Regions from separate parts of the Aeromonas sp. HMWF016 genome, predicted to be linked through region 1. Evidence: predicted binding sites of a transcription regulator. Region 1 holds the regulator's gene; the other holds the start of a gene.
What was found. Region 1 encodes MetJ, which represses methionine synthesis genes. Its sites were predicted from a motif close to AGANNTCTAGANNTCT; they were not measured.

Region 1 (9,571 bases):
GCGCTGTGCAGGGCGATGAGCAGGGGTTCCAGCACCACCTGACGCAGCACCGCCACCAGACTCAGGCCATCTCTGGCCACCTGGACGAACTCCAGCGGCTGATCCGCCAGCAGCTGGTAGAAGCGGTGACACTGCTCGGCGTTGTCAGTTACCCCGGCACCTACCAGCGCTACCAGACTGTACCCCTCCTTCTGAATGAGGCCGGTGAAGCTCCCTTGCAGCTGGAAGTCGCGCAGCAGCTCGAAAGCCCCCTGTGCCACTTCGAGGGTATAGGCGAGGCGTAGCACCCTGCGATCCGGCTGGCGCTGCAGGGTGAGTGGGTTGAGGCGGTGACGGGCCAGATGGGCCTCGATGGTGGCCACCGTCTGCTCATAGTTGGTCTGCGACAGCACCTTCAGCTCGATGAGTGCGATCTGATCCACCGAGGAGACGATGCGGGCACCGCCGGAGCGGGGGGCGCGGCGCAGGATATGGGTGCAGCCCTCATCCGGGTTGTAGCTGCAGCGCAGGGTGAGACGCTGGCGGCTGTCGGCCACCGGTTGCAGGGTGCGTGAGTGCAATACCGAGGAGCCGAGGCGGGCCAGCTCGTTGGCTTCGGCAAGGCTCAGGCGCTCCAGCAGGCGTGCTTCCTTCACCCGGCGCGGGTCGGCACTGTAGACCCCGGCCACGTCGCTCCAGATGGTGGTGGATTCGCCGTCCGCCAGCAGCGCCAACAGGCTGGCGCTGTAGTCGGAGCCATTGCGACCGAGCAGCAGGGAGCGGCCTTCCATATCAGCGGCAATAAAGCCGGTCACCACGATGCGACCGGCGTGCTCGGCCAGTCGCGCCTTGAGCAGCTCGCTGGAGAGCGCAGTATCCACCTTGACCAGAGCGCCATCCTCTGCGCGCAGGAAGCTGCGGGCGTCGAGCCAGATGGCCTTATCGCCGCGGCTGGTAAGCAGGGCTGCCAGCAGGCGAGCCGACCACACCTCGCCAAAAGCGAGCAGGCCGTTGCGGGCGAAGCGGTCAAACTGCCCCTCAAGCGTCTTGGCGATGAGCTGCATGTCGTCGGCCAGCTGCTTGCTGATATCGAGCTGCAGTTCGCCCTCCAGCAGGCCGTCGATCAGCCCCTGCTGATAGGCGTGGAGGGCGGAGATGGCTTCGCCAGCAGCTTCGTCCCCCGCTTCGGCCAGCTCCACCAGCTGGATCAGCCGGTTGGTGGTCTTGCCGGCGGCGGAGACTACGATCAGTTCATCCCCACCCACCTGTTGTTCAACGATGCAGGCGACCCGGCGATAACAGACCGGATCCGCCAGACTGCTGCCACCGAATTTGTGGACGTGACGTCGCTTCAAGCCTGTTTCTGTTGCCACCGCGATCTCTCCTTGTTGCTGCTGTTCCATTACTTCGCTACCTGTTCTGCCTGCTGCGCCTGTGCAAAAGCCTGTGCCAGATCGGCCACCAGATCTTCACCGTGTTCAATACCGACCGACAACCGCAGCAGCTGGGCGCTGATGCCAGCTGCCTGCTGCGCCGCCGGGGTCATGGCCCTGTGGGTCATGCTGGCCGGATGGGCCACCAGACTCTCCACCCCGCCGAGGGACTCGGCCACCGAGAAGAGGGTGAGGGCCGCGAGGAAGGTGCGAATGCCTGCCTCGCTGCAATCGAGTTCAAAACTTAGCATGGCGCCGAAGCCGGACTGTTGACGGCGCGCAATATCGTGGCCCGGATGGCTCGGCAGGCTGGGGTGATAGATGCGTTTCACCAGTGGCTGCTGTTGCAGGAAGGCGAGGATGCGATCGGTGTTCTCCTGATGGGTGCGCAATCTGGGGGCCAGAGTGCGCAGGCCGCGCAGGGTGAGGTAGGAGTCGAACGCCCCGGAGGTGAGCCCCAGACAGTTGGCCCACCACACCAGCGACTCGGCCAGTGCTGCCTCCTTGGCAATCGCCACTCCGCCCACCACGTCTGAGTGACCGTTGATGTACTTGGTGGTGGAGTGCACCACCACGTCGGCACCGAGGGCCAGCGGTTGTTGCAGCAAGGGGGAGAGGAAGGTGTTGTCCACCACCACCTGCGCACCCACCTCGTGGGCGGCGCTGGCAATGGCGCTGATATCCACCACCCGCAGCAGCGGGTTGGAGGGGGTCTCGACCCATACCAGCGCAGGCTTCTGGGCCAGCGCTGCGGCCAGAGCTGCCTCGTCTCCCTGATCGACAAACTGCACCCGGTAGTGGCCCTTGGCCGCCAGATACTCGAACAGGCGCCAGGTGCCGCCGTAGCAGTCGTGGGGGGCGATCAGCAGATCCCCCGCCTTGAGCAGTGCTGTGGTGACCAGATGGATAGCCCCCATGCCGGTGCCGGTGACCACGGCACCGGCGCCCCCTTCCAGTGCCGCCAGCGCGTCAGCCAGATTGGTACGGGTCGGGTTGCCGGAGCGGGCATAATCGTATTGACGGGGTTCGCCAAAGTCGGCAAAGGTGTAGTTGCTGGAGAGGTAGATAGGTGGCACCACAGCACCGTGCTGCTGGTCTGTCTCAATCCCGGTGCGAACCGCCAGGGTGGCCTTGTGGGTCATGTTTCTCTCCTTGATCTTTCTGGACGGTGGCCGCTCTTCCTGCCACGCTGCTTTTGCCACACGCAATCGTGCCAATGCTGGCATCATGATGAACCACACTACGCCAGCTTAAAAAGGCCGTCAACACTTCCAGACGTCTAAATGGCTTTGCTGTTGGATTGCCATTAATTTCCTTAAGGGTTAAAATCCGCGCTCACGGCTAAATGAGAACAGGTGAGTCATGGGAACAGAGTGGAACGGCGACTACGTCAGCCCCTACGCGGAACACGGTAAGAAGAGCGAACAGGTCAAGAAGATTACCGTCTCGATCCCGCTCAAGGTGTTGAAAGTGTTGACCGATGAGCGCACCCGCCGTCAGGTGAACAACCTGCGTCATGCGACCAACAGCGAGCTGCTCTGTGAAGCCTTCCTGCACGCTTTCACCGGCCAGCCGCTCCCTTGCGACGAAGACTTGCGCAAGGATCATCCGGACAGCGTCCCTGCCGAAGCGCGCGCCATCATGGAAGCGCTGGGCAAAGAGATCGAAGATTTCGACAAGGAATAACCCCCAATGACGCGGCCCTGGCCGCGTCATTGCTATCTGCCATGTCCCGCTTCAGCCTGCGCCACTATCACCACCACGTCTGCAGCCATAGCCACGACTTTGCTCAGCTGGTGATCCCCCTCGACGGCCCCCTCGAGATTGAGGTGCAGGGCCGGGGGCGCCGGCTTGCCCCCGGCTCTGCTTGCGTCATCCCCCCCGGTGAGCGACACGACTACGCCGCCGATCCGGCGCTTTCGTTTCTGGTGCAGGAGAGCGACTGGCTGCCCGGCGATCTGGCGGCCCACCCCTTTATCGAGCTGGATGAGCCCCAGCGCCACTACCTCGCTTTTCTGCACCGCATGGTGGCCGAGGGGCGGCAGGTGGCTGGCATGGAGCAGGTGTGGCTCTCCCTGCTGGCGGAAGGGCAGGGAATGCAGACCACTGCCACCCCACGTCTTGCCGCCCGGATCCTCAAGGTGCAGCGCCATATCGAGGCCAACCTCGCCGCCCCGCTGACCAATCAGCAACTCGCCACCATCGCCTGCCTTGGCCAGAGCCAGTTCAAGCTCGCCTTTCGCCAGCAGCTGGGGGTGAGCGTTTCCCACTACATTCGCAGTCGGCGCATGGCGCTGGCACGTACTCTGCTTGCCGGCACGCAGCTGTCCGTTGGCGAGATTGCCAGCCGCTGCGGTTACCAGAATCAGGGGGCCTTCAGCGAGCGCTTCCTGAGTGAGACCGGGCTCACTCCGTCCCTCTGGCGCCAGCACAACGGCCGCCTGCCGTAACGAAACGGCTGATTGCCGAAGACAGGTTTCTCTCTTTGGGCCATGCTGCGGTCATGCAAGATGCACGATAAACAGGAGCCGAAATGGAGACGATTAGCTGGCAGGATTTTGAGATGGTGGAGCTGAGGGTGGGCACATTGGTGCGGGTCGAGCCGTTCCCCGAGGCGCGCAAACCGGCCTACAAGGTGTGGGCGGATTTTGGCCCAGAGCTCGGAGTGCGCAAGAGCAGTGCCCAGATCACCGCCCTCTACCAGCCAGAGCTGCTGGTGGGCCGCCAGATCATCGCCGTAGTCAACTTTCCGACCAAGCAGATCGGCCCGTTTCAGTCGGAGTTTCTGCTGACCGGTTTCTACCGGCCGGATGGCGCCGTGGTAATGGCCATCCCCGAGCAGGCGGTGGAAAACGGCGCCAAGCTGGGCTGAGTTCACACCTGAACAGAGACAAGAGAGGCGACCCAAGGTCGCCTCTCTTTTTTGCTTGTTGCTCGCCGTTACTTCAACAGGCTGAAGATCAGCGCAGATACCGCCAGCGAACCGGTCAGCAGGATAAAGCCGTTGGTCCAGCCGTGACGGAAGCGGGCCAGCGCCTCCACCTTGTAGATGGCAATCACCGGCATGATGAACAGGATCATGGCGATGACGGGGCCGGAGAGGGTTTCCATCAGTCCCAGAATGCCCGGATTGATGACGGCGGCACCCCAGATAGAGAAGAACATCAGGGCGATGCCGACCTTGTCCGCCTTGGCCAGCGGCAGCCCGGTGGGCTTGGCGATCAGGCTTTTGAGGCTCTCGCGGGCACCGAGGAAGTGGCCAAGGAAGGAGGAGCTGATGGCGATAAAGGCGATGAGCGGCCCCAGAGTCACGATCACCGGGTTGTCGGTGATGTTGGCGAGATAGGAGAGCACAGAGACGTTCTGGGCCTTGGCTTCAGCCAGTTGGGCTGGCGAGAGGCTCAGCACGCAGGAGAAGACGAAGAACAGCACGAAGCCCACCAGCATTACTGTGGTGTTGCGCAGGATCAGGCCGCTCTTGGCTTCCGCCTGCTCGCCATATTCACGGCGCTGCACGTTGGCAAAGCCGGAGATGGCAGCGGCGTGGCTGAAGGCGAACACGGTGACCGGCAGCGCCAGCCAGACGGTGTTGAGGAAGCTGACCCCCTCAAACTCGGTCACTTCCGGCCATTGCCACTGAGGGATCAGGTAGCAGGAGAGCGCCGCCAGAATGGCCGCCAGCGGATAGACCATAAAGGCGAAGGCGCGCAGCATCGCTTTCTCCCCCGCCAGCATCACGGCGATCATGGCGAATACCAGCACGCCGGAGAGCATCACCCGATCCGGGGTTGCCATACCGAGCTGGTTGACCATAAAGCTTTCCACCGTGTTGGTCAGTCCGACCCCGTAGATGAGCAGGATTGGGAAGATGGAGAGGAAGTAGAGCGCCGAGATGAGGCGGCCGGCCATTTTGCCGAAATGCTCCTCCGCCACTTCGGTGAAGTCGGCGTGGGGGCGTGAAGAGGAGAGTACGAAGCGTGCCAGCCCGCGGTGGGCGAGGAAGGTCATGGGGCCTGCCAGTACTGCGACGATGACGAGGGGCCAGATCCCGCCCAGACCCAGATTGATGGGCAGGAACAGGATACCGGCGCCAACGGCGGTGCCAAACAGGCTGATAACCCAGTGGGTGTCGTGACGGCGCCAGCGGGTGATGCTGGCAGTGGTGGAGCAGGAACCGGATAGCTCCTTGGTAGCCTCTACAGATAAACTCATTACTAATTCACTTTTTGTTAGTGTTTTAATCTGAGTTCATTGTGGTTTATCGGGATTTAATTCTCAAAAAGCGAGACTGAAACATATCACTGCCATTGCGGGGTTTAGCCAGCGAGATTGGGAATGGAATCTGGGTCACAGAATGAAACAAAACTGATATTTGTGGTTTTTGTGAAATATAAAACCAAAATTTTATGCCGGCTCGTTTTTTTATTTTGGCTAATCAGGTGTTTTCAGAATTACGTGAAAAATCGCACCATTTCTCACCGACCGACTGTGATGTTTCACTGTCATTTTGCCGCTTTGCCAGCGTATCACGCTGTTCAAGAGCGCCTTGGGCAGCGGATCACTCCGGCCATCACCCCCGACAACAACCCTGAAAAATCAGGCGGCCCTATGGCCGCCTGCTTGTCTGGTGTGGTGATAGCTCTATCCGCCTAGTGGGCCAGAATGCTGCCCCAGGCGAGATCCGGATCCCCCATCACGATAAAGTCCGGGTTCTCCAGTGACTCGGTTTCGTTGTAACTGAGCGGCTGCAACGCCAGGCTGAGGATGCGGCCACCAGCCGCCTCGACTATACACTGGGCGGCGGCGGTGTCCCACTCGCCGGTGGGGCCGAGCCGCACGTAGCAATCGGCCGCCCCTTCTGCCACCAGACAGGATTTGAGGGAGCTGGAGCCGAGCGGGATCAGCTCGTAGTTGATGGCCGGGTTGAGGCGGCGGGTGAGCTTCTCCAGCTTCTGGCGGCGGCTGATGGCCACCACCAGAGAATCGGGCTGGTCATGCTCGTGGTGCATGGCACTGATGGGCAGTACCTCGCCGTTCACCTCCTTGAAGGCGCCGTAGCCGCGCACCGCCCAGTAGAGCACGTTGGACTCAGGGGCATAGATGACCCCGAGCACCGGCACATTATCCCGCACCAGAGCGATCAGGGTAGCGAAGTCGCCGCTGCCCGCGATGAATTCGCCAGTGCCGTCGAGGGGGTCCACCAGCCAGTACTGCCGCCAGTTGGATCGCTGGCTGAAGGGGATGTCGGCCGCCTCTTCGGTCAGCACGGGAACGTGGGGAGTGAGCGCCGAGAGCGCCTGTTTGAGGTAGGCATCGGCAGCAAGATCGGCACTGGTGACCGGGGTCGCATCCTCCTTCAGCTGACGCTCGAACTGACCGCCGTGATAGATGTCGTGAAGGATCCTTCCGGCTTCGCGGGCAATCTCCTTGACCCCCGGCACCCAGGCCAACAACTCCTGCATCTCGTTATCCTCTGTCTGTTAACTGCCCGTCTGCGGGCTACTCTGCCTGCTCCGCCAGCCACTTCTGGGCCAAGAGCAGGGCACTGATACTGCGCGACTCGGTGAAGTCGGGCCGCGCCAGCAATTCGTCGATTCGATTGAGGGGCCAGGGGATCACTTCCAGCGGTTCGGGCTCGTCGCCAATCCGCTGTTCGGGGAAGAGATCCCGCGCCAGCAAAATGTCCATCCGGCTGGAGAAGTAACCGGGCGCCAGCGACACCTGTTTGAGCAGGGTCAGGTTGTTGGCGCCAAAGCCCGCCTCTTCCATCAGTTCCCGGTTGCCTGCCTCGAAGGCATCTTCGCCCGGGTCGATCAGCCCCTTGGGAAAGCCCAGCTCGTAGGAGTGGGTGCCGGCGGCATATTCGCGCACCAGCAGCAGGGTCTGCTCATCGAACAGCGGCACCACCATGACGGCGCCACGATTGCCGCCGCGCATCCGCTCGTAGACCCGCTCCTCACCGTTGGAGAATTTGAGGTGGAGGGATTCCACTCTGAACAGCCGGCTCTCGGCCACTATCTCGGCCTTGAGGATCTCCGGTTTGCTCTTTTCCTGCTCCAGCTGGTCGATCGAAATCTGTTCGGGGGGGCTTTTGTGGTGCTCACTCATCAGGGGTGACGGCTCGTTAAAAAATCGTGCTTCAAGAGTAAACGACTCCCACACCGAACACCACGGGGCAGGGAGGGGAAAGGGGGAGGAAAAATCCGTTATACTGCCGCCCTGTTTTTCCATGATCCGCGATCAAGAGGCCCGATGTCGCACTCCCGCTCCACTACCTTGCCCTGGCACCAGATAGATACAGTCTTGCTCGATATGGATGGCACCCTGATCGATCTGCATTTTGACAACCACCTCTGGCAGCAACTGGTGCCGGAGCGTTACGCCGAGCGGCTTGGTCTGCCGCTGGATGAAGCCAAAGCGCAGATCGACGTCCACTATCACGCCGTCAACGGTACCCTCAACTGGTACTGCGTGGATTACTGGAGCGAGACCCTGGGGCTCGACATTCGTGCCCTCAAGCAGGAGATCCTGGCGAAGATCCAGTGGCGCCCCCACGCCATCCCCTTTCTGGCCGAGCTGCGTGCCGCGGGCAAGCAGTTGGTGCTCTTTACCAACGCCCACCCTGCCAGCCTGTCGGTGAAGGATACGCAGCTGGGGTTGCGCGAGCATCTGGATTTGATGGTGAGTACCCATGAGCTGGGCTGGTCGAAAGAGAGCCAGCACTGCTGGCAGGCACTGGCCGAGCGGCTGGCGTTCGATCCGGCTCGAACCTTGTTTGTGGATGACAGCGAGCGGATCCTGCAGGCCGCCGCCGACTATGGTATCGGCTATCAGTTGGCGATCCAGAATCCGGATAGCTGCAAGCCGGAGCAGAGCATCACCGCTTTCCCGGCGATCCGCGACTATGCCGAGTTGCTGCCGCTGGCAATCTGAATCAGTTCAAACAAGAGAGGGCTGCATCATGCAGCCCTCTCTGTATCTGAAACCTGGCGGTGAAACATCACAGCTCCCGAAACGGGCGCCGTTTCTCTTCCTCGATGACGATCGCCTCCAGATTGGCGACCCGCTCCTGCAGCTCCCGAATGACCATATCCTGCCTGCCGAGGCGATCCGTGATGCGGGCATCCCCCATCTGATAGCGGGCCCGCTTGCCGAGATATCCGAACAATACGCTGATAAATACGATCAGGACTATGCCTGTCCACATGGTCATGTCACGACTCCTTGTCGTCTATAGACGGCGAAAATGCTGATGAGATCTGCTCTGTTTTCTCATAGCCGTCAGGCGGCCGCAATGGGGCCCATTGTCCCTTTGTGACGCAGACAGCTATTGCTGCCAGAGTGGCCGACCGACCCAGAGCGCCCACAGGGTGAGGTGCAGCAGCACGATAAACCAGAAGACCAGCCGGTAGCTGCGCTTCTGGGTCTTGTGACGCAGCCACTGGCGGGCCACCAGTGCTCCGGGCCAGCCGCCGCACAGCTCCAGCAGGTGCAGGCGGGATTCGGGAATGCGCCACTCGCCCCGCACCGCCTGTCGCTTGTCCCAGGCGTAGGCCGCCAGAGTCAGCAGGCTCATGGTGAGCAGTGCGGCCAGTGGCCACCATTGCTGGCCGTCGAGGCCGAGCCACAGAGTCCAGCCCAGTGGCAGCAGCGCCAGCGCCATCACTGGGCCAGCTCCCAGCAGCGCTCCTCATCCTGCTTGAGGGTGCGGATCACCTTGGCCGGATTACCCACCGCCACCGAGTCGGCCGGGATGTCGCGAGTGACCACGGCGCCGGCACCAATGATGGAGCGTGGCCCTATGGTGACGCCGGGGCAGATAATGGCGCCGCCGCCAATCCAGCAGTCGTCACCGATCCGCACCGGCTTGTTGTAGGCGGTCCAGTTGCGTCGCTCCAGATAGTTCATGGTGTGGGTGGCGGTGTAGATCTGCACGTTGGGGGCCAGCAGCACATGGCTGCCGATGTGCACTTCGCCCACATCGAGAATGGTGACGTTGAAGTTGAAGAAGGTCTTCTCGCCGATATGGATGTTGCGGCCAAACTCGCAGGTAAACGGCGTGCTGATCCAGCAGGAGTCGGGGCAGTGGCCGAACAGCTCACGGCAGATCTGCTGGCGCAGCGCCGCATCGCCTGCAGGTGAACCATTGAGCCGGGCCA
Region 2 (18,554 bases), on a different contig from region 1:
CCTCAAACATACCGAGGGGAGCCCGATCCGCCGTATCGGCTATCAACGCTGGCGCCGCAATCTGGCGGTAGCCCTTGGCAACGGCCCGGCCGGCCCGGAGGTAATAGCCGCCCTGCAGCAAGCGCTGCCGGAAGCAGAGCCCATGGTGGCCGAACATATTGAATGGGCGCTGGCAACGCTGGCCAGACGTCAGGATGAAACGAACAAGAAAACCCGCCTGCTGATCCGTTGCATCGAAAAAGGTCTGCCGGATCACGCCTGAGTGATCTGCCCCTTGCCGGATTGCAGCAGTTTTTTCATGCTCTGCCGACCCACAAAGATCAGCACGCCATGGTTGAGCAACAATGGTCGGCACACAAAAAGGACATCACAGATGCAAATGTTGGGAGTGGATATTGGAGGCTCGGGGATCAAGGGCTGTCTGGTCGATACCGAAACCGGTGAGCTGATTGGCGAGCGCCATCGCATTGCCACACCACAGCCGGCCACCCCGGCCGCCATTGCTCATACCCTCAAGGCTCTGGTGGAACATTTCGACTGGAAAGGGCCCGTGGGTTGCGGCTTCCCGGCAACCATCCACAACGGCATTGCCAAGAGCGCAGCCAACATCGACAAGAGCTGGATTGAGACCGATGCCGAACACCTGTTTGCCGATGTCACCGGCAAGCCCTGCTATGTGCTGAACGATGCCGACGCCGCCGGTCTGGCCGAGATGCGCTTTGGTGCCGGCAAGGATCGCAAGGGGGTCATCATCCTCATCACGGTCGGCACCGGCATCGGCACCGCAGTCTTCGTCAACGGTCACCTGCTGCCCAACACCGAGCTGGGCCATCTTATGCTGGAAGGGATGATCGCCGAGCACTACTGCTCCGACGCGGTGCGCAAGCGGGAAGATCTCTCCTGGGGGCGCTGGGGCAAACGCTTCAACAAATATCTGGCTCGCCTCGAGTTTCTCTTCTCCCCCGACCTCTTCATTCTGGGCGGCGGCAGCGCAGCCAAACTGGAGAAGTTCGTCGATCGCATCGAAACCCGGGCGCCGCTCATTCCCGCTGCCAGCCTCAACCAGGCCGGAATTATCGGCGCGGCGCTCTACGCCGCCGAACGACATCAGGGCTGATTGCACATCGATGCCATGAGCTCCCCGATACGAAGAGAGCCCGACAGCAATGTCGGGCCCTCTCTCTATCCGATGATCGCCTTTATCCTTCGCTACAAGTCATCGAGCTGGTGGGCACCGTGCACCAAGCGGGTCAGGCGGGTCTGCTCCAGTCGGGCCAAATTATCCAGCAATTCGGCCGTGCTCCGAGTCGGGCACTCCCGGGCAAGATGACCCAGTTCGCCAATCAACTGCTCCTCCCAGCGGCAAACCAGGGCAACGATATCTTCGGTTCTGGCTGAAGCCGGCAACTCGCAGCGCATAATCGCTGGCAACATATCCTCGCTAAAGCTCTGATCCAGCCAGGTCTCCCGCACCGAGCCGCCCAGCTGGCTGGCATACTCCTGCAGATGGACACTGGCGGCATCCTCCCGCCCTTGCAGATAGACCAGCAACATCCGGCAGCGTTCGCTATCCACCTGATTGGCCAGACGCCGGTAACAGAGACCGAGCTGGTGATGCACCTGCTCGAGGTAGTGCAGCAACTCTTTGATCTGTTGGAATCTCATCGCTCTGCCCTCCATGGGAAATCCGCAAGCTCAGTATAAAAAACGGCCAGCCAGGCCCCAATCACGATCCGGCATCTTCTTGCGCTGCATCAAAATTGGCCGAGGTATATATAAGTGGGCAGACAGGGGGTTCAACTTTATGCAATTCTGGGGCTTGTGAGAGGTAGGCTCCACAGCCGGATAGTCGCGACAGGGATACCTAATAGAACAGAGCATCACACGCCATTAGCCAACTTTAATTCGGCTCTTTGGCTTCCAAGCGAAATTCAATATGGAATAACGCCAAACCCTGCTATTCCTTATCTGCCAACTGAAAATCCTTATCACTTTTTTAGACGTCTAGACGTAAAAACATGCGTTGACACAGCCATCCGGACATCTTAGCATCATCCCCCATGATGGCAGTGCAACCTAGTGAAACCTCTGCCCAATTTTCTCGCCTGTAGCGCCCTGTGCTGTAAGGCTGTTAGCACGGAAGAATCCATGATTAAGTTGATCGGTCTCAACAAAGTCTACGGTACAGGCAGTGACGCCGTGCACGCCCTGCGTGACGTGAGTCTGCATGTACCCCAAGGCAAAATCTTCGGGGTGATCGGTGCCTCCGGTGCCGGCAAGAGTACCCTCATCCGCTGTGTCAACCTGCTGGAGCGCCCGACAGAGGGCCAGGTAATTGTCGATGGCCAGGATCTGGTCGCCCTGAGCGAACGGGATCTGACCCAGGCTCGCCGCCAGATCGGGATGATTTTCCAGCACTTCAACCTGCTTGCCTCCCGCACAGTGTTTGCCAACATCGCCTTTCCGCTGGAGCTGGCTGGCTGGAGCAAGGATCAGATCAAGAGCCGGGTTGAAGAGCTGCTGGCGCTGGTCGGGCTGGAAGCCCGTGCCCACGCCTATCCGTCCGAACTCTCCGGCGGCCAGAAACAGCGGGTCGCCATCGCCCGGGCGCTGGCCCCGGCCCCAAAGGTGCTGCTCTGTGACGAGGCCACTTCGGCCCTGGATCCGCAGACCACCCGCTCGATCCTGACCCTGCTCAAGGAGATCAACGTCAAGCTGGGGCTCACCATCCTGCTCATCACCCACGAAATGGATGTGGTGAAGGGGATCTGTGACGAAGTGGCCATCATCAGCGACGGCAGCCTGATCGAACAGGGCGAAGTCGCCTGGTTCTTCAGCAATGCCAAGACCCAGCTGGCCCGCGATTTCATTCGCTCCACCATCCATCTGGAGGTACCGCAGGAGTATCAGGATCGGATGAGCAACGAACGAGTGCCCGGCAGCTACCCGCTGCTGAAGCTTGGCTTTACCGGCAGCACGGTCGATACGCCGCTCATCTCCGAGGCGAGCCGCCGTTTCAATATCGACATCAGCATTCTGAGCGCCGACATCGAGTACGCCGGTGGCGTCAAGTTCGGTTTCCTGCTGGCCGAGCTGTTCGGGGACGAGGCCCAGTGTGAGGCAACCCAGCAGTTTCTCATCGACAACCACATTCAGCTGGAGGTAATGGGTTATGTCCGAAGCCATGATTAATCTGCTCATCACGGCCCTGGGCGACACCCTTATCATGGTGTTTGCCTCCGCCCTGTTTGGCTGCCTGCTCGGCCTGCCGCTCGGCGTGGCGCTGCATGTGACCAAAGCTGGCCAGATCCTGGCCAACCCGCTGCTCAACCGCACCCTGGGCATGGTGGTCAACGTGGGTCGCTCGGTGCCCTTTATCATCCTGCTGGTCGCGATTATTCCGCTGACCCGGCTGATTGTCGGCACCAGCATTGGCACCATCGCTGCCATCGTGCCGCTGACCGTCGGTTGCATCCCGTTCATCGCTCGGCTGGTGGAAGGTGCTCTGATGGAGGTCCCCGACGGCCTGCTGGAGGCGGCCAAGGCGATGGGTGCAAAGCCATTGCAAATCATCACCAAGGTGCTGCTGCCCGAGGCCCTGCCCGGTATCCTCAACAGCGTCACCATTACCCTCGTCACGCTGGTGAACTACTCCGCCATGGCTGGTGCCATCGGTGGTGGTGGTCTCGGTGATGTGGGCATCCGTTACGGCTATCAGCGCTTCGATCCGACCGTCATGCTGGTCACCGTCGTGATACTGGTCGTGCTGGTTCAACTTATCCAGAGCGCGGGTGAGCGCCTGGTCAACAAATGTGATCATCGTTAATCGTCGATTTCTGACAGGAGGTTTTATGAAATTTGGCATCAAATCCGTTGCGGCAGCCCTGCTGGCTGGTCTGGTTCTGGCCGGTTGCGGTCAAAAAGAAGAGAACAAGACCCTGAAAGTAGGCGCCATTGCCGGCCCTGAGACCGAACTGGTCGAAGTAGCCGCCAAGGTGGCAAAAGAGAAATATGGTCTGAACGTCGAGATCGTCAACTTCTCCGACTACGTCACCCCGAACGTGGCGCTGAACGACGGCAGCATCGACGTCAACGCCTTCCAGCACAAACCCTATCTGGATGCACAGGTACGTGATCGCGGCTTCAAACTGGTACCGGTCGGCAACACCTTCGTCTACCCGATCGCCGGTTACTCCAAGAAGCTGAAGTCTCTTAGCGAGCTGAAAGATGGCGCCCAGATCGCGGTACCGAACGATCCGACCAACCTGGGCCGCTCGCTGATCCTGCTGGCCAAGCAGGGCCTGATCACCCTGAAAGATGGTGCTGGTCTGGAGGCGACCGTACTTGATATCGCCAGCAACCCGCGCAACTTCAAGATCGTTGAACTGGAAGCGGCCCAGCTGCCTCGCTCGCTGGAAGACGTGGAGCTCGCCATCATCAACAACACCTTCGCCGGCCAGATTGGTCTGACCCCGACCGAAAACGGCCTGTTTGTTGAAGACAAAGAGTCCCCCTACGTCAACCTGATCGTCGCCCGTGACAACAACAAGGATGACGAGAAGGTCAAACAGTTCGTACAGGCTTTCCAGACCGATGATGTCTACAAGAAAGGGCTGGAGCTGTTCAAAGGCGGCCTGGTAAAAGGTTGGTAATTGCTCACTCGACAAAAAAGGCCACGCAATGCGTGGCCTTTTTTATTGCCGCCGCTATCATATCGGCGAGCACGGCAACACGAATATAACATCACATGAAAAAATGGTATCTGGCCTACTGCAAGCCAAAGGAAGAGGCCCGCGCCCGCGCCCACCTCGATGCACAGGGCATCGAATCCTACTACCCCATGGTGGAAATCGAGAAACTGCGTCGGGGCAAGCGAGTCCCGGTAAAGGAACCCATGTTTCCCAACTACCTCTTCATCTACGTAGATTTGGAAGAGGTAACTCCGGTCACCCTGAAATCGACCCGTGGCATCAGCCGGATCATCCACTTCGGCAGTGAATGGACGCCCATCAGCAACAAGCTGGTCTATCAGCTGATGAGCCGCGATGACAGCGACGAGGCGCGCGCCAGTTACGCCAAACTGCCAAATGCGGGCGATAAGGTATTGATTGAAGAGGGGCCATTGGCAGGCTTTGAAGCCATCTATATGGAGCCTGATGGGGAAAAACGGGCCATTCTGCTGGTCAGTCTGCTCAATAAAGAGACCACCAGCAGCTTCGAAAACCACGCCTTCAGACGTATCGACTAAGACATGGGCAGGATCCCCTGCCCACCCGTCACTCCAGCTCAAAACGGGCGATCACCGCCGTCAGCTTGCCGGTATCACCCGCCAGACGTGCGACTATGCCCTCACCCTGCAGGCTCTGCTGACAGGATTGGCGGCTCAGATCGGCAATATCCTCTACCGTTCCAGCCACTTCGGCGGCGACCTTGGATTGTTGCTCGGTCGCCGTTGCGATGGCCTCCAGCTGGCCGGATAGCTCCTGCACCAGTTGGTTCATCGCATTCAACGTCTCGGTTACCAACCCGACTGCATCACGCCCCTGCTCGACCAGCTGGGTGCCACCGCTCACCGTGGTGACTGTCTGGCGGGTTTGCTGGGAAATAGCGCTAATTGTCTGGCTGATTTCGGCGGTTGACTGGTGAGTGCGGGTTGCCAGCTGACGCACCTCATCGGCGACCACGGCAAAACCGCGCCCCTGATCACCAGCCCGCGCCGCTTCTATTGCCGCATTGAGGGCCAGCAAGTTGGTCTGCTCGGCAATGGTGGCAATTACTTCGGTGATCTGCCCGACCTGCTCGCTCTGCTTCTCAAGCAATCCCATTGCGTGATTGGCTTGCCCAATCATGGCGGCGATCTGCTGCATGGCATCTGTCATCCGTGCCAATGCATTCTGTCCCTGCCGGGTTTGTTGCTGCACCTGATGGGCACTATCGGCTGCATTGGCAATATTGCCCGCAACCTCTTTCGTACTGACCGACATCTGCTCGATCGCGCTGGCGACCGCTTTTACCCGAATATCCTGCGCGGTCAAATCAGTCACTATCGCCTGAGTTGTGCTGCCTACATCCTGACAGGCGACGTCTACCTGTCCCACAGCCCCCTGCAGCTCGCTCACCAGACTGCGTAGCTGGGCCGACATCCGGTTGATGGAGCCGGTCAAGCCGCCCAGCTCATCCTGACTCAGGACGGGTAAGGGGTTGGCAGCAAGCTTGCCGTCGGCGACCTCACCTGCCCGCACAACCAGACTGGCGATGTCACGAGTCAAACGACGACTGAAGAGCCACGCCACCAACATGCCAAGCACGATGGAACTCCCCGTTGCCAGCAACAGAGTGCGACTGATGGAGTGGCCAGCCTGGGTCATCTTTCCTGAGATTGCAGTCACTTTGCTGCGGGTCTCCCCTACCTGTTTGGCCAGCCTCTCATAGAGGCTCTCCTGCATCGGCTCAATCTCTTTTGCCATCAGATAGTTGGCTTGATCCCAATCCGGTGCTTGCCGCTTGCTGATGACCTGGCCCACCAACTCCGAAAAGGGGGTTCCCATCTCCTCAAACAGCTGCCAGAGGCTGCGCTCGGTTTCGGAAAAGAGACTGGACTGCTGCTTGAGCTCCGCCACCCGTTGCTGATGGAACTTGTAATAATCCTCATATTTGCTGCGATATTCTGGATCACCGGAAATCAGGAAATCTCGCAGGGCGGAGAGCGCATTGGACAAGCTGTTGTAAGCATCACCCACCTGCTTGAGCAGCATGCGGCGATCTCCCGATAACTGATCCTGAGGGGTCGCTACCTCTTCATTGGCGAAAGATTGCAGCTGATCGAGCGCAGCTTCGGCAAGCGGCCCGGCCTCCTGCAACATCAGGGTATGGGCTGGCAGATTCTCCTCTGTGTGAGCAATGGCCCACACCTTTTCCTGACTGCTCTTGAAACTCTTGAGTGACTGCACCAACGCCACATCAAACTGCTGGCTTGTAATAACCTGCCAGGCCCCCTCCCACTCCTGCTTCAATCTGGCCGCTTGCGCGGGATCCTTGCCGAGGATGAGATAACCACGCAATGCCGAGACAGTCGCCACCAGTGCTTTCTGGCTAGCCTCATCCCGCTGCAGAGCCGGCAGAGCCTGCGCCAGCAGCGTCTGCTGGGATTGATTGATCTGGTTTAGCCGGTAGTAGACCAGCGCAGAGGAGAGGGCGATCAGAAGATTGATAAATCCGAAGCTGATCAGAAGCTTGTGTGAGATTTTCATGAACATCCTTGTTCAGATGAGGCCCGCAGGCCAAAAGAATCAGATCGATATAAGTGTAGGCAATCTCTCCTGCCAGGAGCGGTGCCACTTCTGCAATTCACTGCGCGGCATCGGTCTGGCAGAGAAAAAGCCCTGACACACGTCACATCCAAGTTTTGCCAACTGTTGCCAGGTCAACTCATCCTCGACCCCTTCCGCCACCGATTTAAGCCCCAGCTTGCGGGCAAGCTCAATACTGGACTCGATAATGGCCAAGCGGGATGGATCTGCATAGCAGCGATCGACGAAGGATCGATCCAGCTTCAACTCGGTAAAAGGCAGCAGAGCCAACTGCTGCATCGACGAGTAGCCGGTGCCGAAATCATCGATAGAGAGACCGAATCCATGCATCCGCAGTCTGGTCAACACCTCCAGCGACTTGCCCACATCCTGCACGAAGGAGCTCTCGGTCACTTCCAGGGTGATCAATTCGGGATTGATGCTCCAGCGCTGACATTGCGCAATCAGGGAGTTGCAGAGATCCCCCTCAATCAGCGAAGTAGTCGAAAGATTCATCGACAGATTGAGGGAGAGACCGGTCTCCTCCCAGAGATGACCATCGCGCAGCGACTTGTTAATGATGATCTCGGTCAGTTGATCGATGAGCCCGTTGTTTTCTGCCAGCGGAATGAAGCGGCCCGGAGAGATCAGACCATATTCCGGGTGCTGCCAGCGAGCCAGAGCCTCCATCCCGACCCATTCGCCGGTGGCAAAGCTGACCTTCGGTTGATACCAGGGGACAATTTGATCTTCATCCAGCGCGCGTCGCAACTCATCCAGCCCAAGCCGATGCCCATCTTCTTTTTGGACCTGCTCCTGACGAGGAGACCACGACTCAATCAACACCCTCAACTGTTGCTTGGTCGATGGTTTTTCGATACGTCCCAGCACCTGCAAACCATAAGCAGTACTCATCCGCAAAACCGCTTCCACGACGTCATCCTCCAATGCACTGGAGAGAATGATGCCTCCGCTGAATCCTCCCAGGGAGAGGCGGCGCAACAGAGCCATTCCATCCATACCGGGCATGCGCAGGTCACAAAAAAGGATATCAACCGAGTGACGCTGGCACACCTCAAGTGCCTCCTGCCCATCACGAGCTTCCAGCAACTGTTGATAACCCAGGTCACGGACCTGGTGCATCAGGGCCTTGCGTTGAAACGCATGGTCCTCGACAACCATGATGACCAATTCATCGTGTACGTTTTGTACGTTATTCATCGAGCCATAATCCAATTTCGTGGGAGATTGCGTTCATCAATACCTGTACCCCGCAAACCAACTCTTCCAGCGCCTCCATCTGCTTCAATCGTGCGGCCGATTCGAGTCTGGCGGCCAGGGCGGCCAGCTCTTGCAGCCCCACCATGCGTGCGGCCCCCTTGATACGGTGGGCAGTTTCTACCAGCGCCTGAGTATCGTGGCAAGTCAGTGCCACCATCATATCCTTGCCATCCTGACGGTTAGAATCGAGATATTCTTTTGCCATCGCCCGAGCGGCCTCCTCATCACCAAAGAGCCCTTGCCAGCGTTCCGCCTGCTCGGCGATTTGCTGCTGTTCTGCGGGTTCTTCTGTTGAGACTGTAGCCACGTCAGTCAGCCAGTGTGCCAATAGTTGACGCAGGGTCTCGAGGGGATATGGCTTGAACAACATGTCACTCATGCCAGCCTCGGTCATGCGGGCACTCGCCTCTTCCGAAGTATCAGCCGTTACCCCGATTATGGGCGCGGTCACACCTTGGGCTCGCAGCGCTCTGGCCAGACTATAGCCATCCATCACCGGCATATGACAATCGGTCAGCAGCAGAGAGAAATCCTGCCCCTGCCATGCCCGCAACGCCTTCTCGCCATCCTCAACCACCTGTGCCTCTATCCCGAGAATGGCGAGCTGTCTGGCCAGCAGAGCACGGTTGACCGGATGATCGTCGGCCACCAGAACCCTCCCGCCCAGTTTCTCCCCGAGAGCCGTGAGCATGGGGGTAACCTGCTCATTGAGCAATTCGTTGCAACTCTCCAGCAGCAGATCCGGATAGAGAGGGGAGAGTCCCAGCCGCCACCAGTGAGCAGCACCGAGACGCCCGCGGAGCGCCTCGCGGGGAGACACAATGATCCCTTTGAGAGCCCTTTGTTGAAGCCAGCTTTGCCACTCGGGCCCCAGCGTCTGCTCCAGCCAAAGTTCGTCTGCCAGCAGCAATCCCTGCAAATCATCGCTGAAGCTCGATGCTTCAAGGGGTTTGAGCTTGGCGCCAAGGCGCTCCATGGCAATCTCCAGCACCGGATCGTTGCTGAAATACCACCACTCGCTCCCTGCCAAAGCTGGCTGATCCCATTGTGGCTTCTGCTGCGGTACGGTGAAGGTAAAACTCGCCCCCTCACCCGGCTTGCTGGCCAAATGCAGGTTGCCCCCCATTTTTCGCACCAGCTGATCGCAGATGGCCAGCCCCAGCCCTGTACCACCGAAGCGGCGATTGATGTCTGATTCCACCTGCTCAAAAGGAGTGAAAAGCAGTGCCTGCTTCTCTTCGGCAATCCCGATACCGGTATCGGCGACCATAATGCTCAACAACCCGTCGAAGTAGTTAACAGCAAGAGTGATACACCCCTGCTCGGTAAACTTGACAGCATTGTTGAGCAGGTTGGAGATCACCTGCCCGACTCTTACACCATCCATCTCGGCCTGATCGGGCACGGTTTGACCCCACTCCAGCACCACCTGCAACCCCTTGCTATGCGCGAGCGTCGCATGGCCACGGATCGCGTCACAAATAACTGATTGCAAGCGACAGACCTGATAGTGCAATCGCAACTGGCCGGCCTCTATCTTGGAAAAGTCGAGGATGTCATTAACCAGATAGAGCAGGTTGTTGGTTGAAGTGACGACATTGCGCACCATGTAGCGCTGATCGTCATTCAGCTCGCTCATCTGCAATAGCTCCAGCATGCCGTGCATACCGGAGATGGGGGTCCTCAACTCATGGCTCATGGTAGCGAGGAAACGGCTACGCGCCTGCATGGCCTGCTCGGCATAGGCTTGCGCCTCGCGCAACTGATACTCCTGCAGCTTGAGTGCCGTAATGTCCTGGATCACCCCGTTGAGGATTAGCTCCTGTTGTTCCTGACGCACGAAGCTGCCGCGTACCTGCAGATAGCGATCTCCCTCCGGCCGCTCGACCTTGACCTCCAGATCAAGCGGGGCCAGAGTCTCGGCATGATTGGCCACCTTGCTGACAAAGTCCTGCAACGCCTCCTCGGTAAACCCGAAGATCTCTCCTCCCGAGTCGGCAGCAAAAAGCTCCTGATGGCTGACCCCGAGGATCTCGCGAGCCCCTTGGGAGGCATAGAGAAAACGTCCCTTGCCCGGCCCCTGCCACAGATACTGATAGACAATGCCCGGCATACTGTCGGTAATCTGGGTCAGGCGGGTTTCCGCCTTGCGCGCCCGCTCCTCCGCATCCTTGATCTGGCTGACATCGGTGAGCACGGTCAATACACCAAGCATCTTCCCTGCCGAGTCACGATAGGGGAGTTTGGCGTACATAACATGAAACGGTGAACCATCGGACCGCACACTGTTACCCGCCCCCTCCAGCTTGCGACCGCTCTGCCAGACGGCTCGCTCCTCCTGCACCATCTGGCGACGAACCGGCTCGGGCATATGCGCGAGATCGTCTCGCTGTAGCCCATCATGCTCGATGAAAAAGGTCTCGCGGTAGGCTTGATTGCAAAGGGTGATATGCTGCTCGTTGTCACGGAGTGCCACCATGGTCGGCAAGGAGTTGAGCAGTGTCTGCACAAAAGAGAGCTGCTCATTCAGCTTGCTTTCCGCAACCTTGCGCTGGGCAATCTGACGGCGCAGGCTGCGCGCCCACAGCAACACCAGCAGACCCGAGGTGCCAAGAGCCGCTACGGCAAATGCCAGCCATTTGTACAGAGGGCTATTGTCCACCGCCATATTGACCGAGATGTTGAGCCAGCGGCGATCGAACAGCTGCCACTCTTCATCGGTAATGGTCTGCAGCAACTTGTCCATAATCCTGGTCAGTTCGGGCTGTGCGATATCGACCGCCATACTGATCGGCACCGAAAATTCGGGGCTCCCCAGCACAACCTGGTACTTCTCGTTGAATCCTTTCATCGCCTGCTGGCCAAGGTTGGTCATGGTCAGCAGTACATAATCGACCTTGCCCGAGTCAAGCAACTTCAGAAGATCTTCATCGCGTCCAACCTCAACAATCCTCCCGCCAAAGTTGCGAATCAACGATGCCTCGTAGGAACCGGTTACCCCCCCGATCTGACGCCCCTTTAAATCAGCCAGAGATTTCAAGCTGCGAGCACCGATCCTGGCAACAATGTAGCTGTCAAACTTGAGGTAAGAGGAAGTAAAGGAGGCGAACTCCCGCCGCTCCTTCAGGGGAGTCATCAAAGGGATCAAATCCACCTTGTGAGATTGCAATAGCTCGATGGACTCTTGCCAGGTACGGGTCGGTACCAGCTCAAACCGGACACCGGAGCGCAGGCTGATAAGCTTCATCAGGTCAGCAGCATACCCGTGCAACCTCCCCTCTTCGTCGATCTCGCTGATACCGGAAAAGGAGGGAGCTACGGCAAACCGGATCACTTTTTTCTGTTTTAGCCATGCCATCTCGGCAGGCTCCAGCAGCAGATCGACCTTGAACCGGCGATCCCCCTCGGCCAGGCGCAGACGGGAATCGGTCACCGGGATCCTCTGATATGCCTGCCAGATCCGCTCAGTCAGCTCACTATTATTTGCGCTTGTCGCAATCGTCAGGGCGCTGCTGCTCAACCAGCGAGGAGTCGCAATCCCCATGGTGTCAGGGAGGCGCTGCAGCTCGCGCACCAGAATAGGTCCCAGCGCCAGATAACCATCAGCCAGACCCAGCTTGACCATATAGGTTGCCTCATCACGGCTCTCGACCTGGGTCACGTTGGGCATTCCCAGCGATGCCAGCTCACGGCAACTGCCAAACCCGCGGATACAAACCCAGCGCATTTTTTTTGCTTGCTCGATCGTTAACCGCTGGTTGGGATGTTGCATCAGGATAGCTCGGCCATAAGAGCCGAGGTGACCGATATGGTTCACCCCCTCCACCGGTAAAGCATCAAGCTCTACCCCGACCAGCGCATCAACCTCCCCCTTCTTCAGCGCTTCCTGAGCTTCGATATAAGAGTTAAAGGATACGCAACGCAGCGATAATCCCATCTCGGCGGCAATCCGCAGGGCCAGCTCCTTGAGCGGACCGGCGTACTGTTTCGATGGCACCTCGTAGATAAAGGGGGGATAGCCACCACGGGGGACACCCACCACCAGCTCCTGAGAGAAGCCCTGCTCACCAATCGCTCTTTGTTCCTCTTCGGGCGATGACTCCGCAGTAACGTGCCAACTCAGCAGAAGCAGTGAGCAAAAAATCAGTAGGAGATGACAAGCGCGAGACATGAGCTATTTGTCCTGATGAGTGAGGCCAATACGATTCATCCTCGACCCTCTAGATAATGGCTCTAGCCGGTGAGAAAACAAACAGTTCCGCTATAAACGGGGCCGAGAGGATAGAGGGATATTGGCTGAATGTGAATAAACAATCCTTTTTAAAGCAAAAAACGTGACAGATTTTGGTCTGTCACGTCATTTTTTTGCAACGTTAAAGAGATTGGGGGGAACAACGCCCCCACCACATCAGGTTATTCGATTCCCAAGCCGGAAGCCTGTTTGATACTCGCGCTCACGGATATGGGAGATCTGCCCCTCATACCCTTCCAGGCCGATATCTTTCAGCAGGGCAGGCGAGAGATTGATCACGGCGAGACGACGCTCAACCTTGGCGATCCGCTTTTGTACCAAAGACTCGACGCTACGCAGTAAAACCAGTTCGATAGACATGACATTCTCCAGTTGAACATGCGGTTCTCCCGGAGAAAGTGGATATCACCCTGCGGGACGAACCGCGGGTGATAAAAAGACAGGGGTTACCTGTTTACGCCACGCGGTAAAAGAGCACGAGATTTCACGCCGCACGCAGTGCAGCGAGAGAATGCAAGATTTAGCATCTGATGGTGCATTTTCGTCTCCTTACCGGATAAAAGTTGAACAGGTTGCAGCAGTCTAAAAAAACTCCGAATTTAACACAAGCCTCTTGCGGCTCCTTTTTAAACGTTTTTACGGCATTTTATGCTGCCCGAAAGGGAGTCCGAGGCATCAGATCCCCGAGAGCAGCCGGTACTCTTCCAGCACATAGGTATCCGTCATGCCGCTGACATAGTCGAGCAGCAGGCGCACCCGGTAGTACCACTCCTGCTCCTGCTCGCAGACAAAACGATCGTCCCGCACGGCCACCGCCAGCCGATAGGCCTTGATATGGCGCGCCGAGAGGCGGTGATAGAGCCGCCGGGCGAAGAAGAGTTCACTGCCCCCCTCACCCGCCAGCAGACGGGAAAATTGCCCGGACGGCATTGCCAGCAGGCAAGAGTAGGTGGCGAGCACACCGCGCAGAGCGGCGTAGCCTTCCAGTTCGAGCGCCTCTACCTCGGGGCGCATGAAAACCTGCGCCCGCGCAACCTGCTTGAGGATATCGAGCACCCGCGCCGCAGGAGCCTGACCATGGAGCAGGGCCTGCGGATAGCGCCCCTGCAGGATCGCCTCATGCTCGCTGATATAGGTGCTGGCCGCCAGCGCCACCAGATCTCTGGTCAACTGGTGACGAAAATGGGGGAAGAAACCCCAGCTGGATCGCTGTGCATCACCAAGCAGGGTCGTCATGTAATCGCTGCCATCAGCGCTGCAGAGGGCAGCCAGCAGCTCATTCAGGGTGAGAATGCGCCGATCTACCGCATCCTCCAGATCGGCGATGCAGTAGGAGATGTCATCTGCCGCCTCCATGATGTAGGCAAGCGGATGGCGGCAGCCGGGGGCCAGCCCCAGACTCTGGCCGAGGGCGCGATAGAGGGGCTGTTCACTGAAGAAGATGCCGCGCTTGCTGCTCCAGCCGTGATGCTGACCGTAACTCACGCCGGGTTGCGGCTGCTGCGGGTATTTGCACAGCGCCCCCAGCTGGCCGAGGGTCAGGTTGAGCTCGTGCAGGCTGTGTACCAACCGCAAGCTCTGGGCATTGCCATCAAACAGCAGCAGATCCTGACACAGCTCCGCCCACTGGGCCGAGGGGGGCTGTGCCAGTGCCTGCTGATAGAGGGGAGTGAGCATCTCGCCAAGCCACTGGCTCATCACCTGCTCGCCGAAGTGACCAAACGGCGGGTTGCCCACGTCGTGCAAGAGACAGGACATCTCCACCAGATTGATAAAGGCCCCCTCGCACACCACACCGGCTGGCAATTCCGCCAGAATGCGGCGGCTGATCTGGCGGCCGGTCTCCTGCACCTCCAGCGAATGAGTAAGACGGCTGCGTACCGAGGCCTTCACATCGAGCGGGAATACCTGGGTCTTCTGCTGCAACCGGCGCACCGGTGCCGCTTGCACTATGCGGGCGCGATCCAGCTCGGTCGCCTCCAGCAGATCCTCATTCCCCCAGGAGTGAATACGCTCCGGGGTGATCAAACGGCTATACATCCTGTGGCTCCTTGCCCGCGGCTCCCATTAGATTCAAGACAACAACCAGCGGCGCAGACGGGCGATATCGCCCGGATATTCCCGGCGCAGCGTCTCAATCCAGTCTTCCACATTTTCCCACCAGGCGGGATGATCGGGGCTCTGAATGAGTTGCGCCGTCTGCTGCAGCCGGCGCAGACCGATGGAGCCTGCAGCCCCCTTGATCTTGTGCGCCTCCTCCACCACGCCAGCCTGATCCCGCGCGATCATGTTGGAGTCGAGCACAGCCATGTAGTCGGGCATCATCTTCTCGAACAGCTCGACGCTGGAGAGCAGCACCGGCTTGCCCACGGTATCGGCATAGTCGGTGAGGAAAGGCAGATCCAGCAACGCATCCTGAGCCACCGCATCAGCCTGCTCGTCCGCTTCGTCGTCGGCCAGATCGGCAAACAGGTGACCAATCACCTCGCGCACCGCCTTCGAGCCGAGCGGCTTGTTAATCACATCCCGCATGCCGCGATCCAGATAGTACTGGCGATCGCCGGTTACATTGGCCGTCAGGGCAACCATGGGCGGCAAACTTTCGCCGTAGCGCTCGAGCAGGGTTGCCGCCACATCGAACCCGGTCATGTCAGGCAGCTGGATATCGAGCAGGATAAGGTCGAAATCATCCGGGTTGGCCATCGCCAACGCCTGGGCGCCATCGCGCGCCACCTTGACATGATGGCCGAGCTTGTTCAGCAGGGCACAGGCAACCGTCACATTGAGCTCGACATCCTCTACCAGCAGGATGTCGAGGGAGGGCATCTCTTCCTCCGTCTCCGGCAACACCTGCTCGACACAGGCGACCTCCAGCTCGGCGGTAAAGCAGGAACCCTCACCCGGCTCGCTATCCACGTAGAGCTGACCGCCCATGGCCTGTACCAGCTGGCGCGACACAGCGAGGCCGATACCGGTACCGGTAGCGTGCTTCTTGCCCTGCACCTGATAGTACATGGCGAAAATTTTCTCCTGCTGGGCGCGGGGAATGCCGACGCCGGTATCTTCCACCTCAAAGTGGAGCGCCAGCTTGCCCGGCTCGTCGGCAGGATGGGAGAGGCAGCGCACGGTAACGCCGCCCTCATCGGTAAACTTGACCGCATTGCCCACCAGATTCCACAGCACCTGACGCAGTCGGGTACCATCCGCCATCACGAATTGCGGCATGTCGCCATCGCGATCAAAGTGCAGATAGAGCCCCTTCTGCTCCGCCTGAATACGCGACAGCGTCTCCAGCTCGTCGAGGAACGCGGGCAGGTCGATCCGGGTTGGCGCGATCTCAAGCCGGCGCCGATCGAGTTTGTCCAGGTCGATGATGTCGTTGAAGATGTTGCCGAGGGTGACCGCACTCAAGTGAATGGTCTTGAGCTGCTGGCGCTGGCTCGGGTCGAGGGGGGTATCCATCAGCATGCGGCTCAATCCCACGATGCCATTGAGCGGGGTACGCAGCTCGTGGCTAATGGTGGAGATGAAGGTGGTCTTGTCGCGGCTCGCCTTCTCCAGCTTGTCCTGATACTGCTTGCGCTCGGTGATGTCACGGCCAAAACCGAGCAAGCCGAGCCGCTTGCCGAAGCGGTCGAAGAAGGGCACCTTGCGCAGCTCGAAGTAGGCCTTGCGACCATCGGGGTACTCCAGCCACTGCTCGTAGGTGAGCGGCTCGTTGCTGGCAAAGACCTGGCGGTCGGTCTCCACCACCTTGTTGGCGATCTCCTGCTTGTAGACGTCAAACGGGGTGAGGCCAATCAGCTCGTTCTCCGCCTTGCCGGTCAGCTCCTCCATGGCGCGGTTGCAACCGGAGAACTGCTCATCCTCATTGCGGTAGTAAACCAGATCGGGGGAGCAGTCGATAAAGGAGCGCAGCAGAGCGGTGCGCTCTCCCAGATGAAGCTGGGCTTTCTCCCGCTGGAACACCTCGTTCTCCAGATCCTCGATGGCCTGCAGACGCAGGCTCTCGGCCCGGTTGGTCTCGGCGATCTGGCTGTTGAGGCGGCTGATGTTCTCCTGCAGCTGGTTGTTGAGCTCGAGATCCCGCTCGCGCATATCCTGCAGCTTGCGCACCATCCGGCTCAGCCGCTGGCGGGAATCCTCCAGCTGATCCACCACGATGGAGAGAAAATAGACCGCCCAGGGCGTGACCAGCAGACCAAAAAACACCGAGCGCACGAAATCGATGACATCGATGCTGCCCCGCAAAAACAGGGTGACCCCCATCTGGATGGCGACCGCCAGCACTATGATGCCGGTGGCCAGAAACATGCTGAAACGCACCAGACCCAGCTTGGTCATCAGATCGACGTAATATTGCGCCCAGGATTTAATCTGCTTCATCTTGTTGTTTTCTCCCCGATATTCGCCGGACAGAATACCAGCACAACGCGCTTAACTCTTGTGTGATAAGCCAATAATTGGAGATTCCTGTATCATATGTGACCATTGCACTCGCCCGGGCAATACCAAGGTGACATCAGCAGCACGAACATCCCGGGCTTTACACCTCAACAGTTTGATATATCAGGAGTCTTTTGATGCGCAATCTCACCTTGCTGGGTCTCGGCCTGCTTGCGAGCCACGCTGCATACGCCGATCTGGGCGAAATTCCGCGCCAGTCCGGTTGGTCCGGCTTCCTGTTGGGCGGCGTCAGCGCCACCAGCTACAAGTCCAACTTCTATGCCGGCGACGACAACCACAGTCGCATCAATGATCTGGGCTCACCGGATAGCGAGAACAAGCTGACTCCGCTGATCAACGCCGATATCCGCTATACCTTTGCCGATACCCGCACCCAGATCTTCCTCGGTAACCTCATTCAGGATGCCATCCGCTTCGACTTTACTCAGCAGTTCGGTCTGCGTCAGGAGATGGGCGACAAGGGGATCGTCGCTACCTCGCTGGTATTCAACGCCATGCCGGTCGAGCTGTGGAGCGATCCTTTTGCCACCGGCGTGGATCGCAGCTCCACCGACCTGAAATCCAAAGGGGCGCGTTTCGCCTGGGACAAGATCTGGGGCAGCAACTTCAACGGCAGCATCACCGCCCGCAGCATCGATATGGATGATGAGCAGAGCGGCCAGCAGTATGACCGGGTCCATGGCACTCACTACGCCTCCATGCTGGATCGCAATGGCAAGATGTATGACATGCAGCTCTCCTACAAGTGGACCTTCGTCGACGGTCAGTCTCTGGAACCTGCGCTGATCTACAAGCAAGCCAACCTCGATGGCAGTGCCGAGAGCTTCGAAAACACCGGCCTGCAACTGACCTATGCCAAGCGTGGCCCCCAGTGGTCCATCGTCAGCAACGTCTATGCCGGCAAGCGCAAGTATGACGAAGCCAACCCCATCTTCGGCCAGCGCGCCGATGCGGACGAGTTCGCCATCAACGGCACCTTCTTCTGGCATAGCCTGTTCGGGGTGAAACCGCTCAGCGCGACCTTTACCCTCTCCTACGCCAACGCCAGCTCCGATATCGGCTTCTACGATACCGAAGCAAGTCGCGTCAGCACCGGCCTGCTCTACAACTTCTGACCTCAGCAAAGCCGCGATACAAAAGGCCACCCGATGGGTGGCCTTATCATTTCTGCCGTAAACCAGCTTCAGATACCGAGCGAGTCGAGCAGATCGTCGTGATCGTTGCTGGCGGCCGGAGCTGCTGCTGGCGCCGGTTTGGCCGCATCC

Region 2: the regulator MetJ is predicted to act here: its motif matches at 1,999-2,014, upstream of metN (methionine ABC transporter ATP-binding protein MetN).

What each region holds. Positions count from the first base shown of each region.
Region 1 covers NZ_CAWNWX010000035.1:20,199-29,769, forward strand. The annotation lists partial or broken gene metL (bifunctional aspartate kinase/homoserine dehydrogenase II) at 1-1,382, opposite strand, end outside; gene metB (cystathionine gamma-synthase) at 1,382-2,554, opposite strand; gene metJ (met regulon transcriptional regulator MetJ) at 2,775-3,098, shown strand; gene AACS24_RS04975 (AraC family transcriptional regulator) at 3,140-3,862, shown strand; gene AACS24_RS04980 (tRNA-binding protein) at 3,946-4,284, shown strand; gene AACS24_RS04985 (aromatic amino acid transport family protein) at 4,353-5,624, opposite strand; gene AACS24_RS04990 (hypothetical protein) at 5,748-6,065, shown strand; gene cysQ (3'(2'),5'-bisphosphate nucleotidase CysQ) at 6,062-6,874, opposite strand; gene nudE (ADP compounds hydrolase NudE) at 6,912-7,520, opposite strand; gene yrfG (GMP/IMP nucleotidase) at 7,665-8,345, shown strand; gene AACS24_RS05010 (hypothetical protein) at 8,413-8,625, opposite strand; gene AACS24_RS05015 (DUF1294 domain-containing protein) at 8,740-9,078, opposite strand; gene AACS24_RS05020 (sugar O-acetyltransferase) at 9,075-9,571, opposite strand, start outside.
Region 2 covers NZ_CAWNWX010000089.1:141-18,694, forward strand. The annotation lists partial or broken gene AACS24_RS14355 (tRNA epoxyqueuosine(34) reductase QueG) at 1-262, shown strand, start outside; gene ppgK (polyphosphate--glucose phosphotransferase) at 374-1,117, shown strand; gene AACS24_RS14365 (hypothetical protein) at 1,210-1,665, opposite strand; gene metN (methionine ABC transporter ATP-binding protein MetN) at 2,149-3,192, shown strand; gene AACS24_RS14375 (methionine ABC transporter permease) at 3,173-3,826, shown strand; gene metQ (methionine ABC transporter substrate-binding lipoprotein MetQ) at 3,852-4,652, shown strand; gene rfaH (transcription/translation regulatory transformer protein RfaH) at 4,748-5,248, shown strand; gene AACS24_RS14390 (methyl-accepting chemotaxis protein) at 5,277-7,250, opposite strand; gene AACS24_RS14395 (EAL domain-containing response regulator) at 7,290-8,471, opposite strand; gene AACS24_RS14400 (ATP-binding protein) at 8,503-12,741, opposite strand; gene AACS24_RS14405 (hypothetical protein) at 12,979-13,182, opposite strand; gene dgt (dGTPase) at 13,498-14,862, opposite strand; gene arcB (aerobic respiration two-component sensor histidine kinase ArcB) at 14,896-17,208, opposite strand; gene AACS24_RS14420 (DUF2860 family protein) at 17,406-18,404, shown strand; gene AACS24_RS14425 (DUF3334 family protein) at 18,473-18,554, opposite strand, start outside.